Regions from separate parts of the Lentibacillus cibarius genome, predicted to be linked through region 2. Evidence: riboswitches for the same ligand, from Rfam matches in the RefSeq annotation. Region 2 holds a riboswitch; the other holds the start of a gene.
The links. A riboswitch is a leader RNA that binds a small molecule or an ion and turns the genes downstream of it on or off. The one in region 2 is predicted to bind cobalamin.
Positions count from the first base shown of each region.

Region 1: it holds a riboswitch for cobalamin, as region 2 does, so the genes downstream of both, FFL34_RS08330 (ribonucleoside-diphosphate reductase subunit alpha) here and FFL34_RS11520 (ABC transporter substrate-binding protein) in region 2, are expected to answer to the same signal.

Region 1 is NZ_VCIA01000001.1:1,747,734-1,752,176, reverse strand. Features, by position in the region: gene FFL34_RS08335 (BCCT family transporter) at 1-1,078, opposite strand, end outside; cobalamin riboswitch at 1,771-1,964, shown strand; gene FFL34_RS08330 (ribonucleoside-diphosphate reductase subunit alpha) at 2,221-4,431, shown strand; gene FFL34_RS08325 (flavodoxin) at 4,428-4,443, shown strand, end outside.
Region 2 is NZ_VCIA01000001.1:2,338,469-2,342,911, forward strand. Features, by position in the region: gene FFL34_RS11515 (MetQ/NlpA family ABC transporter substrate-binding protein) at 619-1,002, shown strand; cobalamin riboswitch at 1,066-1,273, shown strand; gene FFL34_RS11520 (ABC transporter substrate-binding protein) at 1,451-2,455, shown strand; gene FFL34_RS11525 (FecCD family ABC transporter permease) at 2,418-3,485, shown strand; gene FFL34_RS11530 (adenosylcobinamide amidohydrolase) at 3,485-4,443, shown strand, end outside.

The sequences.
Region 1 (4,443 bases), 590 kb from region 2:
GCGTACCATACAGGATTGTACCTAGAATCATTTCCTGTATAGTGCGACCACGGGAAATACGTGCTACGAACAGTCCGACAAACGGTGCATATACAAGCCACCATGCCCAATAGAATACCGTCCATGCCTCTGGGAATCCTGTTTCCGTAAAGCCGCCCACATTAGCAAACGGTTCTAACCATGTCGCCATTTTGAAGAAGTTGTTTAAAATCAGTCCTAAGCTTGTAAAGGTCGTTTCACTAATGAATACTGTCGGACCAAGGACAAAGATAAAAGCAAGAATAAAAATAGCAAGCCATAAGTTGACATCACTCAACACTTTAATGCCGCGCCGGAGCCCCGAGTATGCACTAATGGCAAAAATGGTTGTACATAGCAGCATGATAATGGTTTTCGTAACCAAATTTGGCGGCAATCCGGTAACATCATTCACGCCCTGGGCAATCATCGGTGTCCCAAGTGCTAGCGTTGTCCCGGCACCTCCCATGAGCCCGAACATAAATAACACATCAATGATATTACCAAGCGGTGTGTCGACTAACTTACCAAGAACCGGCCGAACCGCTTCACTTATTTTCAGAACTGGTTTTTTTCGTACATAATAGAAATAAGCAATTGGCAGGGATGGTAACGTATAAATGGCCCATGCCATCGGTCCCCAATGGAAAATCCCATATGCCGGCGCCCATTGAATGGCTTCCTTGGATTCTCCTTCTATACCAAATGGCGGACCTTGATAATAATGAGCCCACTCAATCATTGCCCAATACAGGATACTAGAGCCGATACCGGCAGCGAAAAGCATTGCTGCCCAAGAAAACGTACCAAATTCCTTCTCAGAATCTTGGTCACCAAGTTTAATTTGACCATTTTTACTGAAGGAAACATAAATAAGAAAGGCAAAAGTAGCCAGTCCAAAAATTAAATAAAGTACCCCAAAATTGCCGGTCATAAAGTTATTTGCCATATTAACAATTTCTTTCCCGGACTTAGGAAATACGGCAAGTGGAATGGAGACTGCAAGCAATATGACTAAAGCGCCAATAAATGTTGGCCAATCAATCAGTTTTTTGTTCATGATCATCATCCTTTCTATGGATAGCATGTCGATTAGTTTGCAGGATATACAGCACACTTCCCCAGGAAAATGGAAGTAATCTATCCCGGTCACCCGGATTTGTGCAGGATCACTTTAAGATGCTTACTCTGGTCGTTACAAATATGGCGCTGCTTTGTCCATTATTGCTGCAAAAGTAGCGATGGTAGGGACTTGTTATACTGTTTTTAGTCTTTTCGTAGGGAAATCAATTTATATGTTGTTTTTTGTAAAATGAAAGAACTTTTATAGGTTTAGTTCGTTTCTTTAACCGTTTGGCCAATACTCGACCGATATCGGCAAAATTAGACTAAGAAAAATATAAACCGACATTAAAAGCTTAACATAAAAATGGATACTTTTGGATAATTCTGTTGTACCATTTTTATATTTTGCATATTAATATAGCTTATTCATTGGTTGGAATAGCGTATAATATTAACATGGTAATTTTATATTCTATATCTTCACCCACGGCATTAGCTATATCATATAATTGGGTTTCATCTTTCTATGTCGAATAATTTTTATTCCATACGATAAACGCTAGTAAATCCACGGTTGATTGAGGTTTCATTCTATGTATTTTTTAAGTGGCGGTTGAATGGATATACATTCTATGGTAAGATTAAAGCACAATATATTGAAAATATTCAATCAAGAAAACACTATATGTAGTAATTACGAATGATGGTGACGCACGTTGTCTTAAAAGGGAATCCGGTGTAAATCCGGAGCTGTCCCCGCAACTGTAGATGTGGACGACCAGGAAAACCACTGTATTGCCAGCTTCATGGCGGCAATGACGGGAAGGTCCTCAGTAGAAAGAAACACAAGCCAGGAGACCTGCCATCGTTTGATACGTCCATTCCTCGGGGAAAGCGGGTGGTAAAATGATAGGGATTCGTACGTCTTTCTGTCGTTTTGCCTCCGTTCATCCATAAGGGTGAGCGGTTTTTTATGTAGGATAAGAATTTAAAAAATGAAGCAATACAATTTTTACTGACAAAGATGAGCCACGTCCGGCTACGATTTACAGGACGTGCTAGTGCAGGCGCCCGGACAGGACGTCGCGTTCTTAGCCTGCAAGGTCGCTTGCGCCTTTGTCATTAAGGGGGAGAAACATGATATCAGCAGTAACGGATCGATGGACAAGCTTAATTGATAGGGCGACTCAGGGGTTAAATGTCGACAAGGAATTATTATTTGCAAAAATACATAAAGCAGATGCAGCGGTGACAACTGATCACGTCATCAAATGGGCGCTGGAAAACATTGATGAAGTAAACCCTGACTGGACGTATGTGGCGAGTCGACTCTATTTACAGACGTTATATGAAGCGGCAGCGACTAACAGGGGATATGATGCTGGCAATCGCTACGGGGATTTTTATCAGCTGATTGAAACACTTACCGACAAAGGGATTTACACAGATAGTTTTCTTCACAAATATACAAAAGAAGAAATTGACTATTTCAGTAATATTATCGAGCCGGAGCGGGACTTGCTATTTAATTATCTTGGCTTGTATACACTGGCAACACGATATCTCGCCACTGACCATGACAATCATACATATGAATTGCCGCAAGAGCGTTGGATGATCATTGCCATGCACCTGATGCAGGATGAGGAACCGACACACCGGTACCAGTATGTCGCTGAGGCGTATTGGGCACTGAGCAATCTGTATATGACCGTTGCTACGCCGACCATGACGAATGCTGGTAAAACGCACGGACAATTGTCGAGCTGTTTTATCGACACGGTTGATGACAGCCTGCAGTCGATTTATGACAGCAACACGGCCATTGCCAAGCTTTCCAAGAATGGTGGTGGTATCGGCGTTTATATGGGTAAAATTCGCGGCCGTGGTAGTTCCATTAAAGGGTTTAAAGGTATGTCCAGCGGTGTCGTGCCGTGGATCAAGCAATTGAATAACACGGCGGTGAGCGTTGATCAACTCGGGACACGCAAAGGCGCGATTGCTATTTATTTGGATGTGTGGCATGCCGATATTGAGGCTTTCCTCGATTTAAAACTGAACAATGGTGATGAACGCATGCGTGCACATGACATTTTCACCGGTGTTTGTCTGCCAGATTATTTCATGGAACAGGTAGAGAACCGAGGTGACTGGTATTTATTTGATCCGCATGAAGTCCGGCAAGTGATGGGGTATTCACTCGAGGATTTCTATGATGAAGAAAAAGGTGACGGATCGTGGCGTGAACGCTATCTGGAATGTGTAGCTTCAGACAAGTTGACGAAACGTGTCGTCCCAGCGATCGATATCATGAAACGTATCATGAAGTCACAGCTCGAATCGGGCACACCATTTATGTTTTACCGTGATGAAGTGAACCGGCAAAACAACAATCCGCACGAGGGCATGATTTACTGCTCCAACTTGTGCACGGAAATTACGCAAAATCAGTCCCCGACGGAATTTTTGGAAGAAGTGACGGAAGAGGACGGGACCATTGTTCAAAAATATAAACCAGGTGACTATGTCGTTTGTAACTTAAGTTCGATCAATCTTGGACGCGCCGTGCCGGACCAGGTGCTGGAGCGGCTCATTCGGATTCAAGTGCGCATGTTGGACAATGTGATAGATATTAACACACTGCCACTTACCCAAACCCAGCTGACGAACCGGAAATACCGTGCTATTGGACTCGGCACATTCGGCTGGCACCATCTTCTCGCTAAAAAACATATTCAATGGGAATCAGAAGAAGCGGTAGCCTATGCTGATGAACTGTATGAAAAAATCGCCTATCTGACCATCCGGACGAGTATGGAGCTAAGCCACGAAAAAGGCAGTTACCCGGTGTTTACCGGAAGCAAGTGGCAAACAGGTAAGTATTTCACCGACAAAGGGTATACAGGGGAAAAATGGGAGCAACTGCAGCGTGACGTGGCCACTTACGGCATCCGCAACGGCTATTTAATGGCGGTAGCACCGAACTCGTCCACATCGATGATCGCCGGCTCAACAGCCAGCATCGACCCGGTATTCCAGCCGTTTTATTTTGAAGAAAAGAAAGACTTTAAAATACCTTTCACCGCACCGGACTTGGATCATCACACGTACAGCATTTATCGGCGCTCGGCCTACATTGTCGATCAGCGCTTGTCTGTCCGGCAGAACGCAGCCCGGCAGAAGCATATTGACCAGAGTATTTCGTTCAATTTTTACGTGCCACATACGATTAAAGCATCTGTTTTGCTTAACTTGCATTTGCAAGCGTGGCGCGAAGGCTTGAAGACAACGTATTATGTCCGATCAACGGCTAATGATGTTGAGGAATGTGAGTGGTGTGAAAGTTGAGATGTCTCATAG
Region 2 (4,443 bases):
AAAAATAAACTATATAAGCAATCAACGAGGGTAAGAACTTCATCTCTCCGGTTATTTCAGCAAGCGGCTCCAAGAAAACTGTTGATAACTATGCAACAAAAGGGCGCTATTCCGGAGTAAAGAACAGTGTCCAAATAGCCATTGTAGGACAATATTGTGGCCAGAGTAGAATGCACTCTTCTTAATATGACTGAGGTGAATAAATGCTTAAACATATTTTGTTTTTCTTAGCAATGTTAGTTGTTATGTCGATACTGAACCTCACGCTACCTTTCTATAATCAGCACATATTGGAAATAATAGGTATCTTATTCGTTGCTACATTTTTTAATTGGCTTGTAAACTTGCCAGTATTTAAAAAAACAGGTGAAGACTAATCGTATTAAAACAATAGAGCGCTATCACGGAATATAATGAAACTGTTCCTTAATGGAATTGCAGGGGTCATTTTAGGGATTATTATTGTTGGCGTATTTAAAAATGGAGAAACTAAGATGGGATTTAATCGGATATATAATGATTATAGCTGCCTCAATATTAACTCTAATTTTATCTAAAAGAAAAAAATATAATTAAATTAATGGACAGTGACCGTATTGTCCGTGCTCGTTGCATGTTGTGGTAGCGACTACAGTGAAAATACAGACAAAGCAAGTAATAATGAAAACAATAAAAGTTGCTGTCGTTGAATCACCAATGTTAGACGTTGTAGAAATTGCAAAAGAAAATATTGAAGTTGAGATGGTTAAAATGGGTGACTACATTCAACCTAACGAAGCACTAGCAAACGAAGAGGTTGATGCACACTTTACAATGCATTTCCCAATGATGAATCAGTTTAACCAAAACTCAGATGCTGAACTAGTAGAAGTTCAGCCGATTTATTATGCTAATTTCGGCCTTTATGCAAAAGAATACGATAGTATCGAGGAGATTCCGGATGACGCAACGATTGGTATTGCAAATAATCCAGCTAACCTTGATCGTTCCCTTTGCAGTTAGCTTCACCTAATAATTTACAAAAGGGATATACTATATTATAATTTTTATTAGAAAACAAAAAAAATGAATAGTAGACAAAGAGGTTTTTTGCAGTGTTCCAAGTGAACTTAACTGTAAAACTAAGAGGGAAGTTGGTGTAAATCCAACACGGTCCCGCCACTGTAAGCGATGAGGATGGTTACAAATAATATCCACTGTGTTTCTAACACGGGAAGGAGTAACCTACCGTTAATTCGTAAGTCAGGAGACCTGCCTATTTGTGTTTAAACTTCCTCGAGGAAAGGAATGTTTAAAGTGCAGGCAATCTGTTTGTACCACAGTGTATCATACCAGATAGATTGCAAGTTATCATACTTTTATCAATGGAAGTATAATACCTATGCCTTTAACCAACGCTTTCCGCAGGAATAGCGTTTTTTTGTGTTCAAAAATAGGAGGAGGAACAGAAGTGAATGCAGAGATGTTAAAAAGATGGGGACTTATTAGTGTTATTTTATTGTTTACTATGGCCATTATCGTAGGTTGTGGTAAACCGGAATCTGATGGTAATGGGGAAGAGGAGGTTAATGATTCGAACGGTAATGAACAAGTTGATGAAGATAGTGGACAAACCTTCCCAATAACCATTACAGATGATGCAGAACGTGAAGTTACGATTGAAAATAAACCAAAATCGATTATTTCGCTTCAAGCGAGTACGACAGAAATTGTATTTGACCTTGGTTTAGGTGATAAAGTTATCGGAGTATCTGATTATAGTAATTACCCCGAAGAAACACAAGAGATCGATAAACTCGGTGGACAGGAAATCTCCGTTGAGAAGGTTCTTTCCCTACTCCCGCAAATTGCTTTTGTTACCGACTATCATTACGAAAATGCAAAGGAAACAATAAAACAGTTTGAAGAGGCGGGAATTACTGTCGTTGTTGTTGGAAGTGCCACTTCTTTCGACGATGTTTATAGTGACATAACCATGATCGCTAAAGCAACTGGAACAACAACTGAGGCAGAAGAAACGATTTCTCATATGAAAATGCGTTTAGCTGAAATCAAAGAAAAAGCTGATAAAGAAGTTACGGATAAGAAGGAAGTATGGGTGGAAGTTTCACCCGCACCAGATATTTATACAACTGGAACAAATACATTTATGAACGAAATGCTTGAGTCGATCCAGGCCATTAATGTAGCAGCAGAATATGAGGGGTGGGTTAGTTTGAGCGAGGAAGAAATTGTGAAGTTGAACCCGGAAGCAATTGTTACTACTTATGGTTATTATGTAGATAATCCACGTCAAGATGTGTTAAGTCGTGAAGGCTGGGCAGAAGTACCGGCTGTTAAAAATGAACACGTCGTTGATGTAAATAACGATACTGTAACCAGACCAGGCCCTCGGTTAATTGAAGGAGTCGAGACACTTGCGGAGCTTGTTTACCCTGAAGTTTTCAAAAAGTAAAATAGGCTGGCTGTATATTCTATGCGGAGGAGTCGCGCTTGGTACAGCCCTTCTTGGTTTAATAATGAGTAGTGTCCATGTCTCGATAGATACGATTTCACATATTATTTTGGATAAAACGTTACATATCAATTTACTTAATGAAGTACCAAAAAATGAAGAAATGATTATTTGGAATATCCGGTTACCGCGGGTGTTACTCGCTTTTTGTGTTGGTGCATCACTTGGACTTGCCGGAGCAGCATTTCAAGGATTATTACGGAACCCATTAGCAGATCCCTATACCATAGGGGTTTCATCGGGTGCATCTTTAGGTGCTGTATTTGTATTATTTTTTCAATTTTCGATTGTTGGTATAGAAAATTTCACCTTGCCGATTGTAGCGGTTATTACTGGCTTCTTAACACTTTTTATTGTGTTCGGTCTCGTTCGATTAAGTAGTAGAAGTCTGGCAGTTGAAACAATCATATTAGCTGGAATTATTGTAAGTGCTTTTATTGGAGCAATTGTCTCCTTGATTATTTCATTAAGTGATCGAGATGCAATGACACAAATTATTTACTGGTTGTACGGAAGTGTTGGAATGAGAGGTTGGAGTCATGTGAAGTTGATCGTACCGTTTATGCTTGTTGGCTCTTTCATTATCATTTATTACTACCGTGAATTAAATGCGTTAGCACTCGGTGAAGATGCGGCAGATCATATTGGTGTCAATGTGAAAAAAGGGAAAATGTTTATTTTAATTGGCGCTTCAATATTAACAGGAGCAGCGGTTGCGGTATCGGGGTCTATTGGGTTTGTTGGCCTTGTCATTCCACACCTTGTCCGTCTGGTAACTGGTCCGAATCATCGTCACGTCCTACCACTATCCATGCTCGTAGGGGGAGCGTTTCTCATTTTAGCCGATTTAGTTTCTCGGACGATTATTGCCCCGGAAGAGCTGCCAATTGGTGTCATAACGGCATTAATAGGTGCACCGGTATTTGCGCTATTGCTGACAAAAGAACGAATGTTGCGGAGGGGATCGTAATGATGCAGTTGGAAAATTTAGCAGGAGGATACATGAATCCCCCCACCATTCAGGGAGTAAATATTAAAATTGAAAAGGGTGAATTTTTTGTTTTGCTTGGCCCGAATGGAAGCGGGAAAACAACTCTTTTCAAGTTAATTACTGGGCAGTTGCCTATCCAAGGGGGAAATGTTTTCCTTGAAGGAAAGAATATTAACTCTTTTTCCAAGCTTGAAAGGGCAAAAAAACTAGCTGTTCTAACTCAAGAGATTCAAGTTTCGTTTGATTACACGGTGGAGGAAATTGTTAGTCTAGGTCGTTACCCACATCAAAAAGGAATCATAAAAATACTTTCACAGAATGATCAAACCATTATTGACGAAGTGATGGAATTAACTAAAATAAGTCATTTTCGCAACAAACCATTTCGAACAATTAGTGGTGGGGAGAAGCAACGGGTATTGTTGGCCAAAGCGTTAGTTCAGCAGCCGGAAGTATTACTTTTAGATGAGCCAACAAATCATCTGGATATTAAACACACCTTTCAAATTCTGGATTTACTAAAGAGGCAACAGCAAACAAACGGGTTAACCGTCTTTTCTATTTTACATGACTTAAATGTAGCCTCCCTTTATGCCGATCGGGTTGCTTTACTACATGAGGGGACCTTTTTAGAAGTTGGGGATGTAGATACGTTGAGGAAAACGGATCAGTTAAAGAAAGTATATGAAGTAGACATTCAGCAGCAATCTCACCCAACGATTCCGAAACCGCAGCTTTTGATGACTCCGGGCTATTCAAACAAAAACAATCGTACAAACTTTGAACAGTCTTACCAAATAAAACAAACCGACGATGTTATTCATGTGGCCTTTGATCAATCTTTACGAACAATTTCCAATGGTGTAATAGGTGATGGCATTCAGTGGTCCAGTCACTTTTGTAATTTCCATGTGTCGAAAAAATACAACTGCGCTAA